DNA from 3 places in the Dermatophilus sp. B7861-1 genome. Region 2 is predicted to be linked to each of the others. Evidence: predicted binding sites of a transcription regulator. Region 2 holds the regulator's gene; each other region holds the start of a gene.
What was found. Region 2 encodes HrcA, which represses chaperone genes, less so after heat shock. Its sites were predicted from a motif close to TTNGCACTCGNNNNNNNCGAGTGCNAA; they were not measured.
Positions count from the first base shown of each region.

Region 1: the regulator HrcA is predicted to act here: its motif matches at 7,540-7,566, upstream of groES (co-chaperone GroES).
Region 3: the regulator HrcA is predicted to act here: its motif matches at 6,513-6,539, upstream of groL (chaperonin GroEL).

Region 1 is NZ_CM180082.1:2,349,300-2,359,275, forward strand. It holds gene guaB (IMP dehydrogenase) at 1-1,395, opposite strand, end outside; gene AC2T9U_RS10320 (hypothetical protein) at 1,412-2,380, opposite strand; gene AC2T9U_RS10325 (sigma-70 family RNA polymerase sigma factor) at 2,377-3,045, opposite strand; gene AC2T9U_RS10330 (WhiB family transcriptional regulator) at 3,404-3,697, shown strand; gene AC2T9U_RS10335 (GntP family permease) at 3,809-5,188, shown strand; gene groL (chaperonin GroEL) at 5,283-6,896, opposite strand; gene groES (co-chaperone GroES) at 7,013-7,309, opposite strand; gene AC2T9U_RS10350 (THUMP-like domain-containing protein) at 7,637-8,872, shown strand; gene AC2T9U_RS10355 (MFS transporter) at 8,970-9,976, opposite strand, start outside.
Region 2 is NZ_CM180082.1:1,403,744-1,413,719, forward strand. It holds gene AC2T9U_RS06265 (PhoH family protein) at 1-12, opposite strand, end outside; gene AC2T9U_RS06270 (zinc-binding dehydrogenase) at 111-1,079, shown strand; gene AC2T9U_RS06275 (LLM class flavin-dependent oxidoreductase) at 1,076-2,083, opposite strand; gene AC2T9U_RS06280 (16S rRNA (uracil(1498)-N(3))-methyltransferase) at 2,124-2,888, opposite strand; gene dnaJ (molecular chaperone DnaJ) at 2,956-4,083, opposite strand; gene hrcA (heat-inducible transcriptional repressor HrcA) at 4,205-5,242, opposite strand; gene AC2T9U_RS06295 (DUF3097 family protein) at 5,451-6,290, shown strand; gene AC2T9U_RS06300 (AMP-binding protein) at 6,400-8,097, shown strand; gene hemW (radical SAM family heme chaperone HemW) at 8,171-9,418, opposite strand; gene trmB (tRNA (guanosine(46)-N7)-methyltransferase TrmB) at 9,421-9,976, opposite strand, start outside.
Region 3 is NZ_CM180082.1:2,111,588-2,121,563, reverse strand. It holds gene AC2T9U_RS09360 (methylmalonyl-CoA mutase family protein) at 1-1,207, opposite strand, end outside; gene cobF (precorrin-6A synthase (deacetylating)) at 1,586-2,356, opposite strand; gene AC2T9U_RS09350 (threonine aldolase family protein) at 2,489-3,598, shown strand; gene AC2T9U_RS09345 (uracil-DNA glycosylase) at 3,608-4,297, opposite strand; gene AC2T9U_RS09340 (DUF3263 domain-containing protein) at 4,462-4,788, shown strand; gene AC2T9U_RS09335 (LysR family transcriptional regulator ArgP) at 4,803-5,747, opposite strand; gene AC2T9U_RS09330 (LysE/ArgO family amino acid transporter) at 5,817-6,413, shown strand; gene groL (chaperonin GroEL) at 6,721-8,352, shown strand; gene AC2T9U_RS09320 (L-lactate MFS transporter) at 8,461-9,738, opposite strand; gene AC2T9U_RS09315 (trypsin-like peptidase domain-containing protein) at 9,912-9,976, opposite strand, start outside.

The DNA.
Region 1 (9,976 bases), 950 kb from region 2:
CGTTTGCCGCAGACCACCGATGAGTTGGTAGGCGACCGAGGCCAGCGGGCCACGGTAAGGAACCTGCCCCTCAATCCCCTCCGGAATGACCTTGTCGTCATCAGAGACATCGCCCTGGAAATAGCGGTCCTTGCTGTAGGACTTGGCGCGGCCACGGGATTGCATAGCCCCCAACGACCCCATACCCCGGTAGCTCTTGAACTGCTTACCATTAATAAACACCAGTTCGCCGGGGCTTTCCTCACACCCAGCCAACAGCGATCCCAGCATGACAGTGTCAGCACCAGCCACGATCGCTTTACCGATGTCGCCAGAGAACTGCAAACCACCATCACCGATCACTGGCACACCGGCAGCTTTGGCTGCCAACGAAGCCTCGTAAATCGCGGTCACCTGTGGCACACCAACCCCAGCAACCACGCGGGTTGTACAAATCGACCCAGGTCCCACACCAACCTTGATCGCATCGGCGCCAGCATCAACCAGTGCCTGCGCACCCGCACGCGTGGCAACGTTACCGCCAATCACGTCGACAGCTTTACCTGCGGTTTCTTTCTTCAAACGACGAATCATGTCAGTCACGCCACGCGCGTGACCGTTCGCGGTGTCCACCACCAGTGCGTCCACGCCCGCATCCACCAGAGCCATCGCACGATCCCAAGAGTCACCCCAGAACCCCACCGCAGCAGCGACCCGCAGACGCCCACCATCATCTTTTGTGGCGTCGGGATACTTCTCCGTCTTAGTGAAGTCTTTCACCGTCATCAAGCCGCACAGCTTGCCGGTACCGTCTACCAGCGGCAACTTTTCAATCTTGTGTGCCGCAAGCAGAGCCAAAGCCTCATCACGATCAACCCCCACTGGTGCAGTAACCAGCGGCATCTTCGTCATGACCTCAGCGACACGACGGCTCGTATCCATCTCGAAGCGAAGGTCACGGTTGGTGATGATGCCAACCAGCTTCCCATCAGCGTCAACCACGGGCAGACCAGAAATACGGAACTGGCCACACAAGGCATCCACCTGGGCCAAAGTCATCTCCGGTGAAGCCGTCACCGGGTCAGTAATCATGCCGTTCTCGGAACGCTTCACGCGGTCAACCTGTACCGCCTGATCCTCAATGGACAGGTTTCGGTGAATAACACCAATCCCACCCTGACGGGCCATCGCGATCGCCATCCGCGACTCGGTAACCGTGTCCATCGCCGCACTCGTCAACGGCACCCGCAACGTGATGTTCCGACTGAAACGCGTCGAAGTATCCGCTTCCGACGGAATCACATCGGTCTCGCCGGGTAGCAGCAAAACGTCATCGAAGGTCAGGCCCAAATTCCTGAACGGATCCGTGACGCAAGACTGCTCGAATTCAGAAGTCGAATGAGGCGTGGAACTCATTCCCTAATGGTAGTTCTCACCGTGCCTCTTCGACAGAAGTGGTGCCCTTCCCATCCGTGGAAGACTTCCCAGGCTCAGCAACTGAAGCAGATCCAGTCCCCGAAGACTTCTCAGACACAGCACTCGTAGGAGTAGCCACACTGGTAGAAGTAGCCGGAGAGCTCTGCGTATGCGAAGACGTTGTTCCTGAAGGCACTACCCCACCTGGAGTCGTCACCGAACTCGAATCCTTCGGCGGAGCAGAAGGAGTAGCAGTAGGTGCACTACTGGTCGGCTTCGGATCCGGACGATCACTGGAGGTAGGCGCAGGCTCCTTAGTTGGCCCCGTTTTACCTTTACCGCTATCTGAAGGAACCCCCGGACGGCTAGCCGAACCATCCTCAGGACGCGTAGGAACCAACGGAACAGAAGTCGGCCCCACACCCTCATCACTAGGCTGAACAGGCGCAATCGCGCTACCCAAAGCGCTCGGATCACCCATCGTCACCCCCGGCACGCCAGGCATCCCCACCGAAGGAACCACCAGCAATGGCCGCCCAGGCATAGGCGAGATAGATATCGAACCCGCAGTCGGAACAGAAATCACCGGCGACGAACCATCAGGAACAGCCTCCACATCCCCCGAACCAGGCAACATGCTCCGCACTGCCTGACGCACCACACCCAAGGGTCCAGCAGAACCCTGCGTAGGAACATTCAACGCCACCGCTGCCATCCCCCCAGACAGCGTCACAACAACAGCCCCAGCTACCGCAACTACACGTGTGGCCCGCAATGACCGCGGCTTGGGCAGCAACCGCTCACCACACCACGCAGGTGGCGTACCCGCCATCTCGTCTGCGTCTTCGTCAATCTCCCTCGTCCAGGCCCCCAATAAAGCTTCCAGACCCTCATCAGAGGCACACTCACGATTTGCGAGACGATCCAAAAACTCATCATCAGCTCGAACCTGTTCCAGGTCGAGACTTTCTCCCCCGGCTATCACTGTTCCTCCTCGAACTGCGCCGCATACAGCTCCCGCAAACGACTCATCGCCCGGTGCTGCGCGACCCTGACCGCTCCCGCGGTCTTCCCCAAAGATCTCGCCGTTTCTTCGGCAGACAACCCCATAGCGATACGCAGGTGAAGAATCTCCTGGTCCGCTGGTTTGAGCTTATTGATCAGCGCCCCCGCCTCCTGGGCATCAATGCCCGTGACAACCGTTTCCTCCGGCCCTGGAACCAAATCCTCCCGGTCCGGGAACTCATCCGTCGGAACCGGCTGCCGCATAGAGACACGCTGAACATCCGCCACTTTGCGTGAACAGATGGAATACATGAACGCCTCAAAAGGCACGCCGCGGTGATCGTACTTCTCCAACGACATAAGAACCGCCACGCACACCTCCTGAGCAACATCCTCAGAAGCACTGGCTGCCCGAGGAAAACGACCGAGCCGTGCACGCGCATACCGGAACGAGCGCTCCCGCACAATCCGCATTAACTCGTTCCGCGAAATGGAATCCGCCCCACTCTTCGCAGCGAGCGCCAACTCAGTCAGACGAGAAACCTCGCCCGTTGATCCCATCGCGGCAGCACCCCAGGGCGTTACTGCCCGGGAAGCATCCGCCTCGGAATTTTTCTTCCGAGCTCCGCGAAAAGGAATGGTCACTAAGCCTGCTCCTGACGATTGAGACCCACCGCCACTGGCACGACGGACGAGCCGGAAGGTCACACCAACACCCCCAAGACAGTGCAACACCCACTCAAAAGAATATCGGACACGCCGAACAGGTCCACAACACAGCCCACACCACCCACAGCCTCAAACAATTCTAATTCGCACCCGACACAACTGAATTACCCAGCCCAAATCCAGCCTCCTGCCGAATAATGATTTGAGGCATCAAACTCAAAAGCGACCCACACACACGACCACACCACCCACAGCGTTCGCCCCAGGCGCCACCTCACAAAGGAACATCCGCCTCACCGCTACAGACTCACACCAGAACGCACAAGGAAAACCAATGACCAACGCGACCCGCCTCCCCGGCCCTATCGCCGACATATGGGACTGGCAACTACACGCCGCATGCCGCAACGCCGACCCCGCCATCTTCTTCCACCCCGAAGGCGAACGCGGATCCGCCCGCCGCAACCGGGACCACGCAGCCCAAAAAATCTGCGCCTCCTGCCCTGTGCAACCCCAATGCCGCGAACACGCCCTCGATGTCAACGAGCCCTACGGCGTCTGGGGAGGACTCACCGAAACCCAACGCGAAGAACACAGCAACACTGCCCGCCGCAGCCGCGCCAGCTAAAGCCACATCCTCCGAGGGCGGTCCCGCACACCCAGCGAGACCGCCCTCGACTCATGCCCACACACCACAATGAACGCAATATCCAAACCTCACCTTGCCCAAGGAACACCAATGAACACTTGGACCCAAACCATGAGCGCCGGGCCACTACTTGGCATCGCAGCCGCGGCCATCGCCGTGATCCTCATCCTCGTCATAGGATTCCGCCTCCACGCATTCCTCACCCTCATCCTCGTCAGCCTTCTCACCGCCTTCGCCACCGGTATCCCCACCAGCCACATCATCCCCACCCTGACTGAAAACTTCTCCAAAACACTCGGCTCCGTTGCCCTTCTCGTTGGACTCGGCGCCATGCTCGGCAAACTCGTCGAACACTCCGGCGGCGCCCACATCCTCGCTGAACGACTCGTCCGCCTCTTCGGCGAAAAACACGCCCCCACCGCTCTGGGCATCGCCTCACTCCTCATGGGCTTCCCCATGTTCTTCGACGCTGGCCTCATCGTCATGCTGCCCGTCATCTTCGCCATCGCCACCCAGCTTCAGCGCCCCATCCTCCACTACGCCATCCCAGCCATCGCCGCTTTCTCCGTCATGCACGTCTTTGTCCCACCACACCCAGGACCAGTCACTGCATCCGAAACCTACGGAGCAGACCTGGGCCTTCTCCTCGCCCTGGGACTACTCGTAGCCATCCCCACCTGGTACATCTCTGGAATCATCTGGGGACGCATCTGCGCCCACACCTACCCCTTCCCCGCACCCACCACCCTTTTCGGCGACACAACCAACACCTCCATCACCAACCCACCCCGAGTCCGTACTGTCCTGTTCGTTCTGCTGCTGCCGATGCTGCTCATCTTCATGAACACCGGACTGGACTATCTGCGCGCAGCCGGATTCGTTGACAAAAAAGCAGCCTGGTACCCCATCCTCACCACGCTGGGCTCCTCCCCCGTCGCACTACTCATCTCCGTACTGACCGCGCTGATCCTGCTGGGCCACCGCCGCGGCAACGATGGCACCGCCTTAGAAAAACTCCTCGACTCCGCACTAGGGCCTATCTGCTCAGTCGTTCTCATCACCGGTGCAGGCGGAATGTTCGGTGGCGTCCTACGCGAATCGGGGATCGGGGCAGCTTTGTCCCAATCCCTGACCAACCTCGGCCTGCCCCTCATCATCGCGGCATATCTCATCTCCGTAGCTATGCGCATCGCCCAAGGATCAGCAACCGTCGCTCTCATCACTACCGCTGGGCTCTTGGCGCCCTCCGTTGCCGCAGCTAATTACAGCCCCGGAGAAGTTGTCGCTATCGCTCTCGCCACAGCCAGCGGATCCGTTTTCGGTAGCCACGTCAACGACTCCGGTTTCTGGCTCGTTGGGCGACTGCTAAACATGGACGTTGCAACAACACTGCGCACCTGGACCCTGCAACAAACCATCCAATCAGTCGTTGGGTTCGTCCTCGCAAGCGCTGTATTCCTCGTGCTTTAGATGCACAACCACACAAGGGCGGCCCCGCACCATCACTGGTGCGGGGCCGCCACCTTTTTAACTAGCCAGCTTCACAACTAGCTGTTCAGGTCACTCAGTGGCCGTGTCCGTGGCCGTGACCGTGGGTCTCGGGCTCTTCTTCCTTCTTCTCCACCACGAGCGTGTCAGTGGTCAGAACCATGGAAGCAATCGATGCGGCGTTACGCAGCGCCGAGCGGGAAACCTTCACCGGGTCGATGATGCCGTTGCCGATGAGTTCGCCGTACTCGCCTGTCGCAGCGTTCAGGCCCTGGCCGAGCGGAAGTTCGGAGACCTTCGCCACAGCGACGTAGCCCTGCAGACCTGCGTTCTCAGCGATCCAGCGCAGCGGCTCAGCCGTGGCCTTCTTCACGATGTTCGCGCCAGTGGCCTCGTCACCGGTCAGACCCAGCTCATCGATGGCAACAGAAGCGTGCAGCAGAGCCGTGCCACCACCGGCGACAATGCCCTCCTCGATCGCAGCGCGAGTTGCGGCGATCGCGTCTTCGATGCGGTGCTTCTTTTCCTTCATCTCCACCTCGGTGTATGCACCGACGCGGATCACGCAGACGCCACCAGCAAGCTTGGCCAGGCGTTCCTGCAGCTTCTCGCGGTCCCAGTCAGAGTCCGTGTGCTCGATTTCGCCCTTGATCTGGGCAACGCGAGCATCAACCTCCTCCTGTGCGCCGCCACCATCAACGATGGTGGTGTTGTCCTTGGTGGAAACGACACGGCGAGCAGTACCGAGCATGTCCAACTCGGCCTGGTCCAAACGCAGACCAACCTCTTCGCTGATGACAGTCGCGCCCGTCAAAGTAGCGATGTCCTGCAGCATTGCCTTACGACGGTCACCGAAACCGGGGGCCTTAACCGCAATGACCTTCAGGATCTCGCGCATGCGGTTAACAACCAGCGTAGACAGGGCTTCGCCCTCAACGTCCTCGGCGATGATGAGCAGCGGCTTCTTGGACTGGGCGATTTTCTCCAGAACCGGAAGCAAATCCTGCACCGAAGAGATTTTGCCGCTGTTAATCAACACGTAGGCGTCCTCCAGGACGGCCTCCATGTTTTCGGTGTCCGTCACGAAGTACGGGGAAAGGTAGCCCTTGTCGAACTGCATACCTTCGGTGAACTCAAGGCCCGTGGAAGAAGTCTGCGACTCCTCCACCGTGATCACGCCGTCTTTACCGACCTTGTCGAAAGCCTCACCGATCAGGCCACCGATCTCGGTGTCCTGAGCAGACAAGGAAGCAACCTGAGCAACCTCGTCCTTACCAGCAACCTCACGGGCGTTGGAGAGCAAACGGTCGTTCACCGCTGCCACAGCCTTGTCCATACCGCGCTTCAACGCAGCCGGGCCAGCACCGGCAGCCACGTTACGCAGGCCCTCGTTCACCATCGCCTGCGCCAAAACCGTTGCGGTCGTGGTGCCATCACCAGCGATGTCGTTCGTCTTGGTGGCGACCTCTTTGGCCAGCTGAGCACCGAGGTTCTCGTACGAGTCCTCCAGCTCAATCTCGCGAGCGATCGTCACACCGTCGTTCGTAATCGTGGGAGCGCCCCACGACTTGTCCAGAACCACATTGCGGCCCTTGGGGCCCAACGTGACCTTGACCGTGTCCGCAAGAGCGTTCACACCCCGCTCCAACGCTTTACGCGCGGAGTCACTGAATTCAAGAGTCTTAGCCATGAGAATCCTTACCTTTGCGCTGCTACGACGAGATACTCCGCCCCCACACCGGGAAGCGGATAGCGATCACGACGCGAGCCTCGATGGGCCCGCGCCGTGCTCGGAACTGCGCTGGATCAGGCGACGACGGCCAGAATGTCGCGGGCCGACAGGATCAAGTACTCCTCGCCACCAACCTTGATCTCGGTGCCGCCGTACTTGCTGTAGATGACCTTGTCACCAACCTTGACGTCGAGGGGAAGACGAGCGTCACCCTTCTCGTTCCAACGGCCCGGGCCCACAGCCAGGACCTCGCCCTCCTGGGGCTTTTCTTTAGCGGTGTCCGGAATAACCAGGCCGGAAGCCGTGGTCTGCTCCGCCTCGCTGGACTTGACGACGATGCGGTCTTCGAGCGGCTTAAGAGAAACCGACATGTTCTCGACCTTCCGATCGGGCCCACACCCAGTGCGGGCAAGTTCGATGATTGTCGGAGGCCGGGTGCGCGAACGCCGTCGCGGGGGTCGAACTCGCAAGCCCCGGTCGCCGTACCCGCGTATGCACGCCAACCCGCGAGCTGCTCCGGACCGCCACCGGCGAACCTCACACACCCTCGCAAAGCTGGCACTTGAACATCACGAGTGCTAACTCTGAATTTAGGCCTGGTCTGGCACTCGGTCAACTCGAGTGCCAGAAATAATTCCCCACCCCTAACCCGACGTGCATAAATCGCCCAACCCAACACAACACGAGAAGATGAGCACATGGACCTCGCCACAGTGCACCAACTCGCCTCACCCCAAGGATGGAGCCTGCTGGCCGCCCTCCCCCCATACGACGAAAACCACGCCACCGCCCTCAACACCGAACTACGCAACGCCGGCTACCCCGCCGACCTCATCGCCGCCGCACTCACCCAATCCCGCCTACGCGCCAAAGCAGCCGACAAATTCGGCGAATTCGCCGACGGCATGCTCTTCACCCCCGACGCCCTCGAACAAGCCACCCGCCTAGAAATCGCCGCACACCACGCACACCGCTACGTACGCGCCAACATCCACCACATCCACGACCTCGGCTGCGGCATCGGCTCCGACGCCATGACCTTCGCCAGCCTGGGCATCGCTGTCACCGCCATCGACGCAGACCCCGCCACCGCAGCCCTAGCCGCCCTCAACCTGCGCCACTTCCCCCACGCCGAAGCACACACAGGCCTCGCCGAAGACACCCCCCTACCCACTGACACCACCCACACCGGCATTTGGCTCGATCCAGCCCGCCGCGACACCACCCACAGCACCTCCAGCGGCAAAGCCACCCGCCTGCACAACCTCGACACCATCAGCCCGCCGTGGTCTTTCGTCGAATCCGTCGCCGCTCAGATCCCAGCCACCGGTGCCAAACTCTCCCCCGCATTCCCCCGCAACCGAATCCCTGCCGGAACCCAAGCCGAATGGACCTCCCTGCACGGCGATGTCCTCGAATGCGCCATCTGGTGGGGCCCCCTGGCCGAACAACCCGGCCGAACCGCCACCATCTTGGGCAACCACCCACCCATCCACATTCATCAAAACGACACACCCACCACCCACTCCTACGCCACCACACTCCCCAGCGAAGGAACACACCTCTACGAACCCGACAAAGCCATCATCGCCGCCGACCTCACCGGCGCCCTCACCACCGCCGTCGACGGAACCGAGCTAGCCCCTCACGTCGGCTACGTCGCCTCACCCAACCGCACCGAACTGCCTTGGGCCACCCGATACACCGTCATCGCCGCCATGAAACCCAACCCCAAACACGTCCGAGCCTGGCTACGCAAACGCGGCAGCGGACGACTCACTCTCAAACGACGCGGAGGACGCATCACCCCCGAAACATTCCGCCGCGAACTCAAACTCGATGGGCACGGCCCTGAAACCATCGGCATCTTGACCAGTGTCGCGGACAGCCCAGCTTTCCTGATCGTCGAACGCGACTGCACCACCACTCAATAACAAACCCCGGCAGGGGCAACCAGACAAAATAAAAAAACTAGGTGACCACTCCCCTCTTCACTAGACGAGCGACCACCTAGTTGGACTGAAGCAGCCCCTACTTCTTGTAGGCACGTCCTTCAAGATCCTTAAGACTGGAGAGCGGAAGTTCAGAAAGACGCCCTAAAACAGCCGCTTTCTCCTCATCCAGTGTGGGCTGTGGTGCCGGAGCGGCACTGCCTTCTGGTTGGCTCTGATCTTTCCTGCCAATTCCCTTAGGAACAGTCATAACAATCGAAATGATTGCCAAAAGAAGGAAGACAAGGTTAACGCCCAGAGCGATCATGCCAGCTTGACGCAAGCTCATATTGCCGGCACGTCCCTGCATGTGGAGGACGTGGCCAACGATGTCTGCAGGCACGCTCGTCATCGCAGTGAAAACTGCCAGAGAAACTGCCGCGCCAATAGCGCCACCGAGGCTGGAAGCCATTTTGTAGATACCGGCTCCTGAACCAGCTTGCGCTGCCGGGAGGTTCGAGAGAGCAGCGTCAGTCGATGGCGTGGCGTAGAACGCCAGACCGAAGCCGAAAAGGCAGTAAGCAATGATCGCCATAATCACGTACTGGCCAATGAGTACGTGCGTCATCATCAGAAGCAAGCATGCTGCGATGACGATGAAAGTTCCCCACAGCATCGGTTTGCGGGGACCGAACCGTTGCAGCAGCTTCTCACCGACACGGATGAACGCGATGATGAAAACGCCGTAACCAATGGTGAGCAGGCCCGCATCCCACGCGGTGTATGCCGTCCCGTCGGCTTTACGGCCAGCGAGCTGAATGAGCTGTTGGCTGACAATGAGCATGCCAATAGTGGCGTTAAGCAAGAAGTTACTGAGGGTGGCCCCAGTGAAAGTCGTGTTCTTGAAAAGCGCGAAATCAATGAACGGGTTAGCTTTGCCACGCTCAACGAAAACGAATGTCCCCCAGGCCAGAAGAGCAAGAACTGCCAAACCAAGGACTGTGGGGCTACCCCAACCGAGCTTCTTACCGAAAAGCAGCACGATCATGAGCGACAACGTGCCGACGATGAACAAGAGAAGACCCACGATGTCGAACGCGGCTCGCT
Region 2 (9,976 bases):
TTGATCGCTCATCGTGCCTGCAAGTCTACGCATTTGAAGTCAACGAGGCGTTCGCCACTACTTACCTCATGCACAGGACGTAGCGGCTTTGGGGGTGCACAGTGGGGTATATGCGAGCAGCACGAGTGATGTCCCAGAATCCTGAATCTCCTCTCGATGGTTTGGAAATAGTTGATGTTCCTGCCCCTGAACCTCGTCCTGGGTGGGTGAGCGTTGATGTGCGTGCAAGTTCGGTCAATCCGCATGACCTGTGGACGTTGCGTGGGGTGGGCCATCCTGCTGATCGGGTGCCAATGACTCTGGGCTGTGAGGCTGCTGGTGTCACCTCGCAGGGACGGGAAGTTCTTCTGGCCCCGGTGATGGGTGATGCTGATGCCGGTGGCGGTGACGTGACGATGGATCCGCAGCGCCATATTTTGTCTGAACGTGTTGACGGTGGGCTTGCCCAGAAGGTCGCTGTCCCTTCGGAAAATCTCATCGATAAGCCTGACTGGTTGTCTTTCGAACAGGCCGGTGTGTTGGCGGTGGCGTGGGGAACGGCTTATCGGATGCTTTTCACGCGAGCGCGTCTTCGCCCGGGGCAGCGGGTTTTGGTGCAGGGGTCTTCTGGAGGTGTGTCTTCAGCGGCGATTGCTTTAGCGGTGGCAGCTGGCTGCAAGGTGTATGCCACGGGGCGTACTACGCACAAGCGTGAGTTCGCGGCGTCGCTGGGGGCTCATGGGGTGTTTGAAAGTGGTGCGCGTTTGCCTGAGCGGGTCGATGTGGTGGTGGATACGGTGGGTGCTGCGACGTGGAAGCACTCTGTGATGTCTGTGGAGGCAGGCGGGACGATCGTGACGTGTGGCAACACGAGCGGGGATCCTTCGCCTGCGTTGATGACGCACATTTTTTACCGCCAGTTGTCGGTGATTGGTTCTACGGGCTGCACTCCTGCTGAGTTGCGTGGGTTGTTGTCGATGATGGAGGCCACTGGGGTGCGCCCTGTTGTGGATGCGGTAGTGCCGTTGGAGGATGTGCGGGATGCGTTTGCGCGTCTGGATGCTGGTGATGTGTGCGGAAAGATTGCGGTGACGGTCTAGCCCGGCAGGTTTTCTGGGGGTTCTAGTCTCCACGCGGAGGCGAGGATTTCCAGGGATCGTAGGTAAGTCTCGGTGTTGCTGGCCCGTGTTGCCACTATGAGTTCGTCGGCGGTGACACGGGTCGCAAGATCGGTGAGGTATTCGGCGACGTGTTCGCCGGTGCCGATGGCATGGATGGACATCATGGTTTGTGCGCGCTGCCCTAGTGGGCTGTTCATGGCGGCGTTGATCTGTTCAGGGGTGATGTCGCGGGTTTTGAAGGCCATCGCGGCTGCTTGTCTGCCTATTGCGTGGTGGGCGATGGTGTGGGCTTGGGTGGAGGTGTCGGCGGCGGTGGCATTGACTGCGACGATCACGTAGGGGTGAGGTGTGGTGGCGCTGGGGCGGAACTGGGTTCGGTACGTGTGGAGCGCATCGGTGAGTGCTGCGGGCGCGAAGTGGGAGGCGAATGCGAAGGGCAGCCCCAGCGCGGCGGCTAGTTCGGCACCGAATAGGGAGGAGCCGAGGATGTATAGGGGTACGTGTGTCCCGTGGCCAGGGATGGCTTTTACGCCGTGGGTGGGGGTGGTGTCGCTGAGGAATCCGATGAGTTCTTGTACGTCGTTGGGGAAGTTGTCGGCTGCTCGTGGATCGCGGCGCAGTGCTTGCAGGGTGAGTGGGTCGGTTCCGGGGGCGCGGCCTAGGCCCAGGTCGATGCGTCCGGGGTGTATTTCGGCCAGGGTGCCGAATTGTTCAGCGATTGTGTATGGGGTGTGGTTGGGCAGCATGATGCCCCCGGCCCCTAGGCGGATGTGGTTGGTGTGGGCGGCGATGTGCGCGATCAGCACTGCTGGTGCTGAGGAGGCGATGCTGTGGAAGTTGTGATGTTCGGCGTACCAGATGCGGTGGTATCCGAGTGTTTCTGCGGTGCGGGCGATGGTGACGGACCGGGCGATGGCATCTGCTGGGCGTTCGGCGGCGCCGATGGTGCAGAAGTCAACCAGGGATAGTGGGATGCGTGGCACCGGGTGGGGTCTTTCTGGTTGGTTGTGTGCTCGGGGTGGGTCACATGGTTGGTGGGGTGTTCCAGCGTTGTTGGCACGAGAGTGCAGCGATGGCCGCTGGTCCGGCGCTGGATGCGCGTAGAACATAGCGTCCCATGTGGACTGGGGTGGCTCCGGCATCAGTGAGGATGTCGATTTCTTCGGGGCTGATGCCGCCCTCTGGGCCAACGAACAGGGCAATGTTTCCGCTGGTTGGCAGGTTGATGGTGGTGATGGGGGTGGTTGCTTCTTCGTGCAGAACCAGGGCAAGGTCGGCGTGGCGGACGATGTTGCCGAGGTGGTTACTGGTGCTGCTTATGTGGGGTTGCACGGTGGGGGCATGTGGGCGTCGGCTTTGTTTAGCGGCGGCTTCTACTTGGGATTGCCATTTGCGCAGTGCTTTTTCGGCTCGTGGGCCTTTCCACTGGACGATGGCGCGGCGTGATTGCCACGGAATGATTTCGTCGACGCCTAGCTCGGTGGCGGCTTCAATCGCTTGGAGGTCCCGGTCACCTTTGGCGAGCGCTTGGATGAGGATGAAGCGGGGGCCTGGGTAGCTGTCGTTGTTGATGGTGGTGACGCGGGCGGATAGTTCGGTGTCGGTGATGGTGGTGACTTCGGCGTGGGCGACTAGGCCTGATCCGTCTGCCAGGAGAATGGTTTCTCCTGCCGTGGTGCGTTTGACGGTGACGGCGTGGTGTTTTTCGTCTCCGGTCAGGGTGAGGGTGTCTCCGGGGGCGGTGTGGGTGAGGGATCCGGTGGGGAGTCGGTACATCGCCGCGGTCATGTCGGTTTCCTCTCAAGCAGTGTTCTGCCCTCTGCATCGGGTGGATGCAGAGGGCAGAACAGGTGGGTCATTTACCGCGGAACGCGTCTCGGAGTTTGCCGAAGAGGCCGTGGTTTTCTTGGATGGCTCCGACTTTTCCTTGGGGCTGTTCTTCTCCGCGCAGTGCTGCTAGGCGCCAGAGCAGGTCGGTTTGTTCGGCGTCTAGGCGGGTGGGGGTGTCGACGATTGTTTGGATGAGTAGGTCGCCGCGCCCTTGGCCACGCAGGTGGGTGACGCCGTAGCCGCGCAGAGTTTGTACGTCTCCGCTTTGGGTTCCTGGTTCGATTCGTACGTCGAGGTTGCCGTCCAGGGTTTCTAGGGAAATGGTGGTTCCCAGGGCTGCGGCTGTCATGGGTACGTGGAGCTGGCAGTGTAGATCGTCGTTGCGGCGGCGGAAGGTGGGGTGGGCGCGCACAGCGATTTCGATGTATAGGTCTGCTGCGGGGCCGCCACCGATGCCGACTTCGCCTTGACCGGAGAGCTGGATACGGGTGCCGGTGTCGACGCCTGCGGGGACTTTGAGGTTCAGGGTGCGGCGGGTGCGTACTCGTCCTTCGCCGGAGCATTCGAAGCAGGGGTTGGTGATGAGTGTTCCGTATCCCTGGCATTTGGTGCAGGGGCGGCTGGTCATCACTTGGCCGAGGAAGGAGCGTTGTACTTGCTGCACTTCGCCGGCTCCGCCACAGGCGTCACAGATGACGGGTTTGGTGCCGTTGGCGGTTCCTTCGCCGTGGCAGGTGCCGCATTTTTCGGCTGTGTCGACGACGATTTCTTGCTCGCCGCCGAACACGGCAGTGGCGAGGTCAATGTCGAGGCGGACGAGAGCGTCTTGGCCGCGTTGCACTCGCGAGCGTGGCCCGCGGGTGGCGCCGGTGGCGCCGCCGAAGAAGGCGTCCATGATGTCGCTGAAGCTGAAGTTGCCTGCGTAGCCGTCGCCGCCGGAGGCGTAGGGGTCGGCGCCAGCATCGTAGGCTTTGCGTTTGCTTGGGTCGCCGAGGACGTCGTAGGCCTGGCTGATTTTTTTGAACTGTTCTTCAGCGTCGGGGCCAGGGTTGACGTCTGGGTGAAGTTTGCGTGCTTTGCGCCGGTAGGCCTTCTTAATTTCTTCGTCGGAGGCTCCGCGCTCGACCCCGAGGTCGGCGTAGTAGTCGTTCACCAATCAGCCCTTCTTGTCCTGGGGGACATATCGGTTTTCACGTCGCTGGGGCGAGCGCTTGTGGCGTTCTCGCCATGTTTGTGTCCTCTGTGCACGGTGGCGTGGGAAGAGGGTTCGGGTCTCATGACCCGAGCATTCGTGAGACATAGTTGGCGACCGCGCGGACCGCAGCCATGGTGCCCGGGTAATCCATGCGGGTAGGGCCGATGACAGCCAGTCCTCCGAGAGTATCGGTACCGACGCCGTATCCCGTGCCGACCACGGATGTTGATGCGAGTCCTTCGTGTGGATTTTCTTGGCCAATGCTGACGCCCACCGCGCCAGCGGGGGCGCCTTCGGCGAGGGATCCGAAGAGCCGCAGTAGCACCATGTGTTCTTCGAGCGCTTCGAGAACGGGGCCTACGCTTAAAGGAAAGTCTGTTCCGAAGCGGGCAAGGTTTCCTGTCCCGACCAGAAGCACACGTTCTTCGCTCTCTTCGACGAGTGCCTCATTAAGGACACGTAGCAGCACCTCGACCAGGGTGTGTTCGGGACCGATGTTTTCTTCAAAGTGTGCACGCAGCGCCACGGCTGCTTCCGGCAGGAGGCAGCCGACCGAGGCAGCGTTGATGCGGTCTCGTAGATGGCTGAGGTTTTCTGCGTTCCAGGTGTGGTCGATGTCCTCGGGCAGGTCGATGCGTCGCTGCTCGACGCGGCCAGAGTCGAGGATGAGCACGAGCATGACGCGCTCGACTCCTAGGGGTAGGAGTTCGATGTGCTGGACGCGAGAGCGAGTGAGCGAGGGGTACTGCATGGCCGCGACCTGGCGGGTCAAAGAGGCGAGAAGGCGTGTCGTGCGTTCCACTACGTCATCCAGGTCCACGGCACCTTCCAGGAATCCGGCGATAGCGTTTTTTTGCGCCGAGGAAAGCGAACGGGTCTGGGCTAGACGATCTACGAAGAGGCGGTATCCCGCATCGGTGGGGATACGCCCTGCGCTGGTGTGGGGCGCGGCAATGAGGCCTTGCTCTTCTAGAACTGCCATGTCGTTACGGATAGTTGCAGCCGACACGCCCAGGGCGTGTCGATCGAGAAGGGATTTGCTGCCGACCGGTTCGGAGGTGGCCACATAGTCCTCGATGATGGCTGACAAGACCGTCAACCTGCGATCGGTGTTCATCCACTCACCTCCTGAAACAGTCCAACGGGTAACCGTCGTGTGGGCGGGGCCGCCAATCAATGATTCCCTTTGATGTTGGCACTCTGATCGGTCGAGTGCCAACTCGGTGCGCCCCTACGATGGTCGCGTGCGCGAATTCCCCCGAACCCGTTCCCCCCACAAACCTTCCGCCCCCGCCGCCGCGGGCCGGGGACGATATTCCGGTGACATCCTCGCGCACAAACACACTCCCCCGCGAGGAAGATCCATACAGACACCCGCAGAAATTGGTCTAGTCGTCGAAGAAGTAGCCTCCGGCTGGGTCGGAGCTATCACACGGGTACAAAAAGCAGGCGGCATGCAGGTCGTAGACCTAGAAGACCGCCGAGGCCGCATCAAAGCTTTCCCCCTTGGTCCAGGATTCCTCATCGATGGCTCACCCGTCACTCTCACCGCCCCCCGCAGTACCCCTGAACGCAGCCGCACATACACAGCTAGCGGCAGCCGCGCCGTCGCTCAAGCTCGCGCCCGCGTTGCGCTGGGCTCGCGCATCTTCGTCGAAGGACGACACGACGCCGAACTGGTCGAAAAAGTGTGGGGAGATGACCTACGCGTCGAAGGAGTCGTCGTTGAATACGTCGGCGGAATCGACGACCTCAACGGCATCATCACCGACTTCGCCCCCACCGCGCAGCGACGCCTAGGCATCCTCGTGGACCACCTCGTCCCCGGCAGCAAGGAATACCGACTCGTAGAAAAAGCCCGCACCCTCCAGCCCTGGGCCAACCATGTCCACATCGTCGGCCACCCATTCGTCGACGTATGGCAATCAGTCAAACCCACTCGTGTCGGTCTGCGCGCATGGCCCACCATCGAACGCGGCACCGACTGGAAACGCGGAATCCTGGCAGCTCTAGGTCTGCCCAACAGTGACCAAGCCGACATCGCCCGCGGCTGGCAAGCAATCCTGGCTACGGTACGCAATTACGAGGATCTCGAACCGCAATTCCTTGGACGAGTAGAAGAACTCATCGACTTCGTGACCGCCCCAACCGACACCGAAAACTGAAACCCTCAGGCCCCGGCTCCTAACAAAGCCGCGCCCTACGTAACCATACAGGTTACGGTTACGTAGCCGCAGCTTCAGTCGGTACCCGAGTGCAAACCTGGAGGCCTACATGATCGGAAAGCAACTCGCCACCGACTCCTTAGAGTCCGGCACCGTCGCCAGACACCTCACCTACTGGGACACCTCCATTCCCGCCAAAATCGAAGCCACCGCGGCCAAACTTCCCGAACGCGTCTGCATCGACTTCATGGGCACCGCGCTCACCTACGAAAAACTCAGCGAACACGTCTCCCGCGTAGCCGCGGGCCTACTTAAACTCGGCCTGCGCAGCGGCGAACGCATCGCCATCTTGCTACCCAACTGCCCCGAAAACATCATCGCCACCCTGGCAGCCCAACGCATCGGCCTGGCCGTTGTGCAACACAACCCCCTCTACCCCACCGACGAACTCGAACCCATGTTCCTCGACCACGGCGCCCGCGTCGTCGTCGCCTGGGACAACTCCCTGCCCGCCGTCATGCCGCTACGTCAACGCACCGGCGTTGAACACATCTTCGGGGTCGACATCACCCGCTCCCTGCCCCTACCTAAACGCCTAGCCCTACGCCTACCTCTGGCAAAGACCCGCAACATGCGCTCGCAGTTAACTGCCGGCGGACTCATGCGCGGATGCGCCTCCTGGGAATCGTTGTTCCGGCATGGAGCGTTGCCCTCCACGCACAGCTACCCCGCCTCAGATGCCACCGCCGTGATCATGTACACCTCAGGCACCACCGGACGCCCTAAAGGCGTTCCTTTGACTCACGCCAACCTGCTAGCTAACTGCAAGCAGGGATTGGAGTGGACCGGACTAGCCTTGGGAACCGAAACGTTCCTGTCTGTGTTACCCATGTTCCACGCGTTCGGTCTCACGCTGGGCTCTTTCGCTGGTTTGTGCGCAGGCGCCACTGTTGTCACCCTTCCTAGCCCCGACCCGAGCCTGATGGTCGCAGCTATGAAACGACGCCCAGCAACCTTTCTCGTAGGGGTGCCCCCACTGCTGGATGCCTTCCTGACAAAAGCCAAAGAACGCCACGTGCGCTTGCAGTCACTGCGCACCACGTTGTGCGGCGCCATGTCACTGCCACCAGAGTTCGTCGCGAAGTGGGAAAAAACCACCGGCGGGATGCTCATTGAAGGATACGGACTGACCGAAACTTCACCTGTGATAGTCGGCAACCCCCTCGATTCTCGACGCCGCGCAGGAAGTATTGGCATCCCCTTCCCCGACACCGATGTGCGGATCGTTGATCCCAAAAACCCACAGAATGACGTCCTCGAAGGCGAAGAAGGCGAGCTGATCGTCCGCGGGCCACAAGTGTTCTCCGGCTACCTCAACAAACCACTAGAAACCGCTGAAGCCTTCATTGACGACTGGTTCCGCACCGGCGACCTCGCACGCGTCACCGACGGATTCATCGTTCTCACCGGCCGGCTCAAAGACATCATCATCACTGGCGGCTTCAACGTTTCTCCGCTTGAAGTCGAGGATGCGCTGCGACGCCACCCTCGTATCCGAGACATCTCCGTCGTCGGGATCCCAGGCACACGACGTGGCGAAGACGTCGTCGCCGCGATCGTTCCCGAGGGAGAACTGCCCAGCAACGAAGAACTCCGAGCTTGGGCCAAACAGCACCTAGCTGCCTACAAAGTCCCGCGCAGGTTCGTTTCCGTCGAAGAGCTACCCACCAACGCCATGCGTAAAGTCGTGCGCACCGAGGTTGTTGCACTCATCCAACGCACCGAAGCCGAAAACACAAAAGCCTGACTACCTAGAAGCGTGTGTGGCGCCCTACCCTGCTTCGGGTGGGGCGCCACACACGCTTCTTAAAACACCTGCACTAATAACCAAGCATCCGCCGCAAAACCAAGTCGGCTAGCAAACGCCCCCGGTCAGTGAGCACTGCCCTGGGCTCAGCATCAGCTAACGCATCCCCACGCAGCAGCCCCTCCTGAGACAACTGCCTAGCCACCTGCGGCCCAGCAGTGAACCCAGAATCCAGCACCGACAGCGGCAACCCTTCAGCCAGGCGAATACCAAGCATGATTTTTTCGGTAACACGGGCTTCTTCATCCAGCACCTCGCGCGCCGCAGCCGGCGAACGACCCTCCTCTAACGCAGCTGCATACGCGGCCGGGTATTTAACATTCCACCACCGCACACCACCAATATGGCTGTGCGCTCCTGGCCCCACTCCCCACCAGTGCCCATCATGCCAGTAGCCCTCGTTGTGGCGACCGCGCCCCACCTCATTACGGGCCCAGTTGCTCACCTCATACCAGCGGTACCCAGCAGCAGCGAGCACCCGGTCTGCCATCTCATATTTAGCTGCCTCATCGTCATCATCGGTCGGGGCAACTGCACCGCGGCGCAATGCCGTCCCCATCGCAGTGCCCTCTTCGATCACCAGTCCATAAGCAGAAATGTGATCCGGTTCCAGGGCGATCGCCGCATGCAGCGACACCTGCCAATCCGCCAGGCTCTCCCCCGGCGTGCCGTAAATCAGGTCAAGGCTGGTAACCAAACCCGCATCCTTGGCTGCGACGATAGTTGCCTCAACATTGTCGGGAGTGTGGGTACGGTCAAGAGTTTCTAGAACATGCCCAACTGCCGACTGCATCCCCACACTGATACGGGTCACCCCCGCATCAGCCAACCGCGCTAACGATTCCGCGCTCGTTGTGTCTGGGTTGGCCTCGACCGTTACTTCTGCGCCATCAATCAGCCCAAACCTGGACCGGATCGCATCGAGCAGCGTCACGATGTCCTCAGCGGCGAGCATCGTGGGAGTGCCCCCGCCGAAAAAGACTGTGTCCACTGGCCGCAAAGCTTTGTCTGGTCCAGCAAGAACCCGCGCAGACAAGTCAATCTCGGTAACTGCGGCGGCAACGTAACGGCGCATCTGCTCCTGGCCATCGACACCAGCAGATGGAACGTAGGTGTTGAAGTCGCAATAACCGCATCTGCGGTAGCAGAACGGCACATGCACGTAATAACCAAACGGTTCAGGCCCTTGTAGCGCCGCTACCGCTGCAGACGGGAGTGCACCATCGGCAGGAGCCGGATCGCCAAGAGGAAGAGAGGGCACGGTCAGGCCGTCGATGTGACCACGTAGGCAAGGTCAGCGATGGGCCTACCCAAGGCACGACCTTTGCTCTCAAATCGCGTCAATGGCCGCACCGCATACCGCTCGCTTTGGCCATACAGCGACCGAGTAGACACCGCAGCAGTCGGGTCCTCATGTGCCTGCGGGTCAGTCACGGCAGTCACCGCACCCGGAATCGGAGAAAGTGCCGGCACCTGCGCGGCTGCCTCACTCATCACCACGGCATAAGGGGCCCAATCTGTGGCCAGCCGAACCACTCCCCCGGCAACCAGAACACGCGCCACATCCTCAAAAAACCGGACGTCTACAAGACGGCGCTTGTGATGTTTGGTTTTCGGCCACGGATCCGGGAACCACACGTGAATTTCCGAAAAGGTTCCGGGCTCTATGTTATTGGCGATCAGGGCCCGTCCATCACCCTCCAAAACCCGCAGGTTGCTCAGCCCTCGCGCTTCAGCCTGCACCACGGTGCGAGCCAAACCAGGCCGATAGACCTCCAACGCCACATGGTCAGCGTCAGGGAAAGCCTCAGCGTGTGCC
Region 3 (9,976 bases), 710 kb from region 2:
CAGCGCGCATTCCTCCGGAGGACTCAATTTGAGTGAATAGTGTCCACGCTTTTGTGGCGATCTGTTCTGTGAGTGATTCCACATAGAAGGAGCCGCCGCCTGGGTCAGCTACCCGCCCCAGGTGAGATTCTTCGTTGAGAATGACTTGGGTGTTGCGGCTGATGCGGCGCGAGAACGATGTTGGTAGCCCGAGGACATGGTCGAAGGGAAAGACTGTTACAGCGTCGGCGTTACCGGCGGCGGCTGAGAACGCGGCGATTGTGCCGCGGAGCATGTTCACGTACGGGTCGTGGCGGGCCATCATCCGTTCGGAGGTGACTGCATGGGTGCGGGCGCCGCGCTTGTCTTCAGGTATGTCGAGGACTTCGCCGATGCGTGCCCACATGCGGCGTAGCGCGCGCAGTTTGGCAAGTGAGGTGAACTGCACGTCTGTTGCGACTAGGCGAAATTCGATGCGGTCGAATACGTCTGCTGGAGGTATGTCTGCTTCGTCGAGAATTCGTAGATACTCCACACCGGTTGCCACTGCGAAGGCCAGTTCTTCGGCTGTTCCTGCGCCGGCGTCGTGGTAGGGGCGAACATCGATTGTTACTGGGATGACGTTTGGGTAGGAGTCCAGCGTTGTGCGGGTCCATGTGACTAGCGGTGAGGTGTCGATGTTGCCGCCGCGGCGGGCCACCAGACCGAATGGGTCGATGCCGAGGCCGCCTGATACTTGGTTGTTGGCGGTTTCTGCTGCCCAGGCTTGGATGAGCGCTTTCGCTGCTGTGTCGGGGTCGTCGTTGGATTGCAGGTGGATTCCGGCGAGTGCGAAGTCAACGTCTGTGAGCACAGTGGCGATGTCTTCGGGGGCGATGCCGTCTTGACCTACACCGAGCCATATTGAGGTGGCGCCCCGTTCGAGGTCGGTGAGTACTTCTCTGCGTGAGGTGTCGGCGTCGGGGTCATCGTGGAAGGCACGCATGTCCCAGCTGGTGGTGTCTCGTTGTGGTTGCCGTCCCCGGGTAAAGGGCATGAAGCCGGGGACCCCGGTGGCGGGGACGGTTTCTTGTCCTTCTGGCATGGAGTACAGCGGCTCTAGGTGGAGACCGTCTGTTGTGGTTCGGCGGAGTCGATCTAGTGAAGTGTCTGGGCTGAGTTGTTTGTCTTCGGGGCGTCCGCGGTTGAGGACTTTGGCTACGAGGACTTTCCACTCGTCGAATGTCACGGTTGGAAAGTCGCCGGCTAGGGGAGGCACCTCGATCGGTGTCTCTTCAGGTGTCGATCCGGTCTGCGTCACGACGCTTTCCCCTTTCATGGCGGTTGCCACGTCGGTGTGCGGTGGGCAAGCACGAGAGGATGCCGCACCCTGGGTGCACGGGTGCGGTCGGCTCGACGTCACGGAGCTTTGGTGGGTGTGCACCGCGACGGGCTGACCGTTCCTTATGGCACACCCTAGACCGCAGGAGGGGGGTCGGACAGGATGTTCTGGCAGGTCAAGGGACCTTAGTCAGGCAATACGCGTGATAGTGCGATAAGTCTCACGTTTGTGGCGGTGTGGGGGGTGAGCATGATCACGCCGTGTCGTGGGATTTTTCACGCGTTTTTAGAGCAGGGTTCCGCGGCGCAGGAGGTAGGAGTCCATGATCCACCCTTTTTCGTGGCGGGCTTGTGTGCGGGTTGTCACGATTTTTTCTGCGACGTCGTCTAGTGGGCCGTGGATGAGGAGTTCGTCTTCGCTGCCGAGGTAGGCGCCCCAGTACACGTAGATGTTTTGGCCGGTGTATTTTTGGCCAGCGAATCCTGCGTCGAGCATGACGAAGACGTCGTCGCAGTTGGGGGGCCATTCTTGGGCTAGTCGTCGGCCGGTGGTGATGGTGACGCAGCCTGCGACGCGGTTGAGTAGTGTGCCGTGTCGGGCGGTGAGTGCGTGCAGGCTGCTGATACCTGGGATGACGTCGTATTCGATTTCGAGGCCGCGTGCGATGAGGTCGTCGAGGATGCGGAGGGTGCCGTCGTACAGGCTTGGGTCTCCCCATACGAGGAATGCGCCGATGCGCTCTTCGGTGAGTGTTTCTTTGAAGGCTTCGGCGATGCGGTCCATGCGGGCGTCGCGCCACCGTTTCACTTCGGCTGCGTATACCTCGGGAGGCATTTCGCCGCGGTGGCGGGGGGCTTCGGGGATGGAGTGGATGCGGTATGAGTTGGGGTCTGCGTAGGTGTCGAGGATTGCTTGTCGTGCGGCGTTGAGGTCGGCTTTTGTTTCTCCTTTGTCGATTTCGAAGAACACATCGGTGTCTCGGATCGCTGTCACCGCTTGCATGGTTACGTATGCGGGGTCGCCTACTCCGACGCCGATGACGTGGATTCGAAACATGTTTGGCTCCTTAGTGGTCTCTTGGGTCGTCACTGTAGTGCTGGGGTGGGGGCGGTTTTGTGTGGGGTGCGGTAAGCATTTGGAGGTTGGTGCTGTGCTCGGGGCAGGGGTTGGGGTGTCACAGTGGGGGGTATGACATCGCATTTTCCTTTTGTGCCGAGCGAGTCCGGTAGTGGTCCATATTCGATGAGGAAGCTGCATGATTCGGACAGGCATTTGTTTGGCAGTGACACCTTCGCTGGGATTCATCCTGAGGTGTTGGAGGCGATTGCCTTGGCTAATGGTGGTCATGTGCGCGCGTATGGGGATGATCCGTATACGCGTGCTTTGCAGGATGTGATGAAGCGTCATTTTGGTCCGAGTGCGTTGACGGTGCCGGTATTTAACGGCACTGGTGCGAATGTGGTGGCTTTGGAGCAGATGACGCGCCGGTGGGAGTCGGTTGTGTGTGCGCGGACGGCGCATGTGAATACGGATGAGTGTGGGGCTGCGGAGCGGATGTCGGGTATCAAGCTCATTCCGGTCGATTGTGTAGATGGCAAGTTGACACCGGCTGCGATTGATCGGGTTGTCCCGGTGGCGCGGGGTGAACATACGGCGGTGCCTACGTTGGTGACTATTTCGCAGGCGAGCGAGCTGGGGACTGTTTATTCGGTGGATGAGTTGCGGGCGTTGGTGGAGTACGCGCATGGGATGGGGATGCGGGTGCATGTGGATGGTTCTCGGATGGCGAATGCGGCGGTCGCGTTGGGTGTTGGGTTGGCTGATTTGACGGTGGAGTTGGGGGTTGATGCTGTTTCGCTTGGTGGCACGAACAGTGGTCTTGTGGGGGTCGAGGCGCTGGTGGTGCTTGATCCGGTGATTTCGCAGAGTGTGAAGTTCACGCGTAAGTTCACGGGGCAGCTCGGGGCAAAGATGCGGTTTATGTCGGCTCAGTTGTTGGCTTTGTATGGCGGGGATTTGTGGGTGCGTAACGCCGTTGCTGCCAATGATGCTGCGTCGCGTTTGGCGCAGGGGCTTGGGGGGATTCCTGGGGTTCGTCTTGTGCATCCGGTGGAGGCGAATACTGTGTTTGCGGTTTTGCCGCGGTTGGTGAATGTGCGGCTACGTCGTCGGTGGGGTTTCAGTGATTGGGACAGGCAGGCTGGTGTGGTGCGGTTGATGACGAGTTGGGACACGTCTGTGGGGCATGTGGATGCGTTTCTTGAGGATTTGACAGCGGCGGTGGCAGCTGGCGAATAGGTGGGGTGTTTAGGTGAGGGACCAGTCGATGGGGTGTGCTCCTTGGTGGGCGAGGAGCGCGTTGGTGCGGGAGAAGGGGCGTGATCCGAAGAATCCGTGTCGTGCCGATAAGGGGGAGGGGTGGGCGCTTTCGACGCGGGGGATGTTGCCTAGGAGGGGCGCGAGGTTGCGTGCGTCGCGTCCCCACAGTATGGCGACTAGTGGTTGTCCGTGTGTGTGAGAGGCGGCGAGGGCACGTATCGCGGTTTCGGTAATGATTTCCCAGCCTCTGCCGCGGTGGCTGGCGGGGGCGCCGGGACGCACGGTCAGGACGCGGTTGAGGAGCATGACGCCTCGGTCTGCCCAGGGGGTGAGATCGCCGTTGCGTGGGGTGGGGATGTTGAGGTCTTCGCTGAGTTCTTTGTAGATGTTGGTGAGGCTTCTGGGGATGGGATGTACGTCGGGGGCAACGGAGAAGGATAGGCCGATGGCGTGTCCGGGGGTGGGGTAGGGGTCTTGTCCCACGATGAGGACGCGGGTGTCATGCAGTGGTCGTTCGAAGGCGCGGAGGATGTGTTTTCCGGCAGGTAAGTAGGTGTGTCCGGCGGCGAGTTCTTCGCGCAAAAAGGTGCCCATTCGGGTGACTTCGTCTGCGACGGGCGCGAGGGCATTGGCCCAGGTGGGGTGGACGAGCTCGGTGAGAGGTTTTGGTGCGGACACGGTTTCACCCTATCGACGTGTGTGGGGGTGTTTGTGGCTTTGGTTTTGGGGGTGGCTGGTGGGGTGACTTTGTCGGTGGGGGCTGCCAGAGTGAGCGCTCGTGCCGGGGGTCGGGTAGGCCCACGGTTTCGCGAAGGAGGGGATCTTTGGGCATCGTGCTGGGCATGGATGAACGTTGCGATGGAACGCGTGATGAAGAGTGTTTTGACGGTGAGGTTGACTCTGTTGTGCCGGTGGTGGAGGGGCTGTCCTCGGCGCAGCGGGAGTTGTTGATATTTGAGCGTCGCTGGTCAGGAGCGGTGGGTTTGGGGGGGAAAGAGCAGGAGATGCGTGCAGTTTTTGGTGTGACGCCGACGCGGTATTACCAGTGGCTGAATGCTGTCGTGGATTTGCCGGCAGCGATGGAGTTTGACCCTGTTTTGGTCAAGCGGTTGCAGCGGATGAGGCAGGGGCGGGCGCGTTCTCGTGCGGTGCGGCGTTTGGTGAGTTGAGCGTGTTGAGGCGGTTATGAGCCGGAGGGGGATAAGGGCGGTAGGCGTCCTTGGCGGCCTGAGAGAGGGGTGGTTGTGGTGAGGGGGATCAGGTGTTGTGCGGCTGTGCGTTCGAGGATGGCGCCGATGCTGTCGAGGATGCCGGAGGTTATGCGGCGTCGTTGCCAGTAGAGTGGGACGTCTTGGTTGTGGGCGGGTAGTTGGATGAGGTGGCCGCGTTCGATGTCGTCGTCAAGCAGGGCTGCGGGCAGGACTCCCCAACCGAGTCCGGCTCGTATGGCGGCAGCGAATCCTTCGGCTGAAGGGATGACGTGAGCGTGGTGGCGGGTGGTGGGGGTGATTCCTTGGCTTTCGATGACGCGTATTTGGAGGCGGTCGTCGGCGTCGTAGCGGATGGATGGTGCTGAGTTCCAGTCGAAGCCGTTTCGTGTGGTGTGGCGTTCAACGATGGTTGGGGTGGCTACGGGGATGTAGCGCATGGCTCCTAGGGGGGTGGTAGAGCAGCCTTGGACGGGGGTGGGGTCGCTGGTGACTGCGCCGAGGGCATCGCCGGTGCGTAGGAGTTCGGAGGTCACTTCTTCGTTGGCGATGGTTAGGTGCAGAAGTATGTCCAGGTGGGCGATGTCGTGCATGGCTGGGATGAGCCAGGTGGCGAGGGAGTCGGCGTTGACGGCTAGTGATAGTTCGGTGGGTTTGCCGGTGTCTTCGTGGAGTGTGGCGAGTGCTTCGGCTTCGAGCAGGCGCATTTGGCGGGCGAGGCGGACGAGTACGTGCCCGGCGGGGGTGGCGGTGCATGGGGTGGATCGGATGATGAGGATGTGGCCGACGTCGGATTCCAGGGCTCGGATGCGCTGGCTGACAGCTGAGGGGGTGATGCCGAGCGTGTGTGCGGCGGCGTCAAATGCGCCTTCTTCGAGGATGGCAATGAGTGTGTTGAGTCGGTCCAGGTCGAGCCTCATGAAGTAACTCTAAAGTTTCTGAAGAAAAACTTGTTTTTCTTTATCTCACCTGCTGCATACCTTGGGTTCATGCCGCTTGCTCTTACTGGTTTCTTCACTGGCCTTGCTCTCATCTTGCCTATTGGAGCCCAGAACGCTTTCTTGTTGCGTACTGGACTGACGCGTCGTCACGTCACGCTTGTGACGGTTATTTGCATGGTGTCTGACTCGCTGCTTATTGCTGCGGGAGTGGCTGGGGTTGGTGCTTTGGTGAGCAGTACCCCGGGGTTGGTGACGGTGGTTACCTGGCTGGGGGCCGCATATTTGGTGGCGTTCGGTGTGCGTTCTCTGTTGGCAGCGCGTGCTTCTAGTGGCTTGGTTGCTGCTAATGAGGGCGCTCGGGGGGCGATGGCAATGGTGTGGACCACGATGGCTATCTGCTGGCTCAACCCGCACGCGTACTTGGACATTCTCATGTTGGGCTCTATTGCTAACGCCCATGGGGCCGAGGGTAAGTGGCTGTTCGGGGTAGGTGCGATTGTGGCGAGCGTTTTTTGGTTTGCTGTGTTGGGCTACGGGGCTCAGATGCTGGGGCGCTATGCCCATAATCGGCGCTTGTGGCAGATGATTGACGTTGCTATCGGTGTGCTCATGATTGGGCTGGGTGTGCGCTTGGTGTTGGGGTGAGGGATGAGCGGCGGTGGAGTCGCTAGTTAAGGCTGGCGGCGCGTTTTTTTATCGACGTTCACCGTTTGCACTCGCAGGGGTCGAGTGCTAATCATGGAGTTAGCACTCTCATCGTCCGAGTGATAAGAGCTCCGCACAGCGGTGGCTCCCAGAGTCGCCCGACGGTGCAGAGGGGAATGAACGAAGGACCGGCTCGGTGAGGCTCAGGCCCTTCTCTTACGAAACGGCGTCAGAGAAGGTAAGAGTCGTCCGTCGCGGGCGCCGCCCGGTCCACTCAGAACCGCTCGTGTGGGAGGAACCACCGAACATGGCCAAGATCATTTCCTACGACGAAGAAGCGCGCCGCGGACTCGAGCGGGGCATGAACCAGCTCGCTGACGCAGTCAAGGTCACTCTCGGACCTAAGGGCCGCAACGTTGTCCTCGAGAAGAAGTGGGGTGCCCCCACGATCACTAACGATGGTGTATCCATCGCTAAGGAGATCGAACTCGAAGACCCGTACGAGAAGATTGGTGCAGAGCTCGTCAAAGAGGTCGCCAAGAAGACCGACGACGTTGCTGGTGACGGCACCACGACCGCTACTGTCCTCGCTCAGGCTCTCGTGAAGGAAGGCCTGCGCAACGTCGCTGCTGGCGCCAACCCAATGGCCCTCAAGCGCGGTATCGAGAAGGCCACGGCCGCTGTCTCCGAGGAACTGCTCGCGATGGCCAAGGAGATCGAGACCAAGGAGCAGATCGCTGCTACCGCGTCCATCTCCGCAGCTGACGCCCAGATCGGTGAGATGATCGCCGAAGCCATGGACAAGGTCGGCAAAGAAGGCGTCATCACTGTTGAGGAGTCCAACACCTTCGGGCTCGAGCTCGAGCTCACCGAGGGTATGCGCTTCGACAAGGGTTACATCTCTGCCTACTTCGTCACAGACACCGAGCGCATGGAGGCTGTCCTAGAGGACGCTTACGTGCTCATCGTCAACAGCAAGATCGGCTCCATCAAGGACCTCATCCCGGTTCTGGAGAAGGCCAAGGGCGCAGGCAAGCCGCTGCTCATCGTCGCTGAAGACGTCGAGGGTGAAGCACTCGCCACCCTGGTGCTGAACAAGATCCGCGGCATCATCAACGTCGTGGCAGTCAAGGCTCCCGGCTTCGGGGACCGCCGTAAGGCCATGCTCTCCGACATCGCCATTCTCACCGGCGGTCAGGTCATCTCCGAAGAGGTTGGCCTCAAGCTCGAAAACACCGAGCTTGACCAGCTTGGCCGTGCGCGCAAGGTCGTCATCACCAAAGACGAAACCACCATCGTTGAAGGTGGCGGCGACGCAGACCAGATCGCTGGCCGCGTGAAGCAGATCCGCGCTGAGATCGAGAACTCCGACTCTGACTACGACCGCGAGAAGCTGCAGGAGCGTCTTGCCAAGCTCGCCGGTGGCGTGGCTGTCATCAAGGCTGGCGCCGCTACCGAGGTTGAGCTCAAGGAACGCAAGCACCGCATCGAAGACGCTGTGCGTAACGCCAAGGCTGCTGTCGAAGAAGGTATCGTCGCTGGTGGTGGCGTGGCGCTCCTGCAGGCCACCGACGCCGCGTTCGGCAAGCTTTCTTTGGAAGGCGATGAAGCCACGGGTGCGAACATCGTCCGTGTTGCTGCCGAGGCTCCCTTGAAGCAGATCGCTGTCAACGCTGGCCTTGAAGGCGGCGTTGTTGTGGAGAAGGTGCGCAACCTTCCTGCAGGCCAGGGCTTGAATGCCGCTTCCGGTGAGTACGTTGACCTGCTTGCTGAGGGCATCATCGACCCGGCCAAGGTCACCCGTTCCGCACTGTCGAACGCAGCATCCATCGCTGCGCTCTTCCTCACCACAGAGGCAGTCGTGGCCGACAAGCCGGAGAAGGCAGCCCCGGCCGCTGGCGCGCCTGACATGGATGGCATGGGCGGCATGGGCTTCTGATCCCACCAACCCAATCGTGTCGTGAGGTCTTAGCCCCGCGCTAGACCCAAGTGACATGGCTGGGGCCCATACCTTGTAGGTATGGGCCCCAGCCATGTCACGGACACATTAAAAGGTGCTGTTCGCATGCACTTTCGGTGGCTTGGTGACGAAAGGAATTACCGCACCGACAAGAGCGATCACACCGATGACGGTGTAGCCGAGCATGTAGTTTTTCTCCGCGTCACCACCGATGAGTGCCGAAGAAAGCAACGGGCCACCGACTCCGCCCAAAGACCACGCGACAAGCATGAGCCCGTAAATACTGCCGCTGTGCGTGAGGCCGAAGAACTTACCTGCAGTAGAGGGCATAGCTCCGAAACCACCGCCGTAGCAGGTGTAGATAATGGCAGCCAACACGGCGAAAGCAGCTGCTGAAGTGCCCAGGTGAGGCATCAGAATCAAACAAATTCCCTGCAGCGCGAGAATGCCGACAAAAGCGTTCATCTTGCCCACACGGTCTGACAGCGCAGCCCAAAGAATGCGGCCAGCCCCATTGAAAAGCCCCATGATTCCAACCAGGGCTGCTGCTGCGGCGGCACTGTAACCGGCAATGTTTGCTGCTGCTGCGGCCGCACCTGAAACCAACGTGATTCCTGCAGTGGTCGACAAAGTCAAGATAAGTGTCAGTAGATACCACTGGGGTGTAGAGAGCGCCTCTTTAACGGTGAAATCACGTGCAGTGGAGTTCGTGCTTTCGTTACTTGGAGCAGGCATTCCAGCAGGACGCCATCCGCTGGGAGGGTTAACGAAAGTTAGCGACCCCAAGACACCAAAAATCAGATAAGCAATCCCCAGAGGTAGGAAAGGCGCTGTGGGATGAACCGGATCACTCTCGATGAGCATTTGCGCCACCGGTGAGGTGATAACAGCACCAAAACCGAACCCAGCAACAGCTAAACCAGTGATAAGACCGGCCTTATCAGGGAACCATTTCTGCAGTAGAGCGATAGGGACGATATATGCCATGCCCAGGCCAAGCCCAGAAATGAGACCGTATCCGACCAGAAGGAGCCATAGGTCACCGGGGGTGGTCGCGAATGAGCTGATGATGATCCCAATGGCGTAGAGAACAACGCCCACCACAGCGACGATGCGGGGGCCGCGGGCGTCTTGGATGCGCCCGCCAACGAAGGTGCCGATGAAGATCATTCCGAGCGCCAACTCGAAAGGAAGCGCTGCCTGCACTGCAGACAGGTGCATAGCAGATGGCCCAGCTTGAAGAGCTTTACCGAATGTGCTCCAGGCGTAGATAGCTCCGAGAGCAAGCTGAACGAGAATGCCACCGGCGAGAATGATCCACCGGTTAGAGATGGCGCTCGTGGGTGAAGCGGATGGGGAGGTCATCGGGAAGGGGACTTTCTGTGTGAAAAGAGCTAGTGGTGTGGTGAGTGTCCTTGGTGTTGCTGGTTGTGTCTTTGCGACGGATCGAACCCTACCCGCGGGTGGGTGGCTGCTAAGGCATAGAAAAGGCCGGAAGCCCGCGTTTTAGGGCTTCCGGCCTTTAAATGTGAGGTGTCTTACCCGTTGTCCTCTGTGTCTTGCGGGCGGCTACCGAGAGTGACCTGAACGTCTTGGCGTTGTT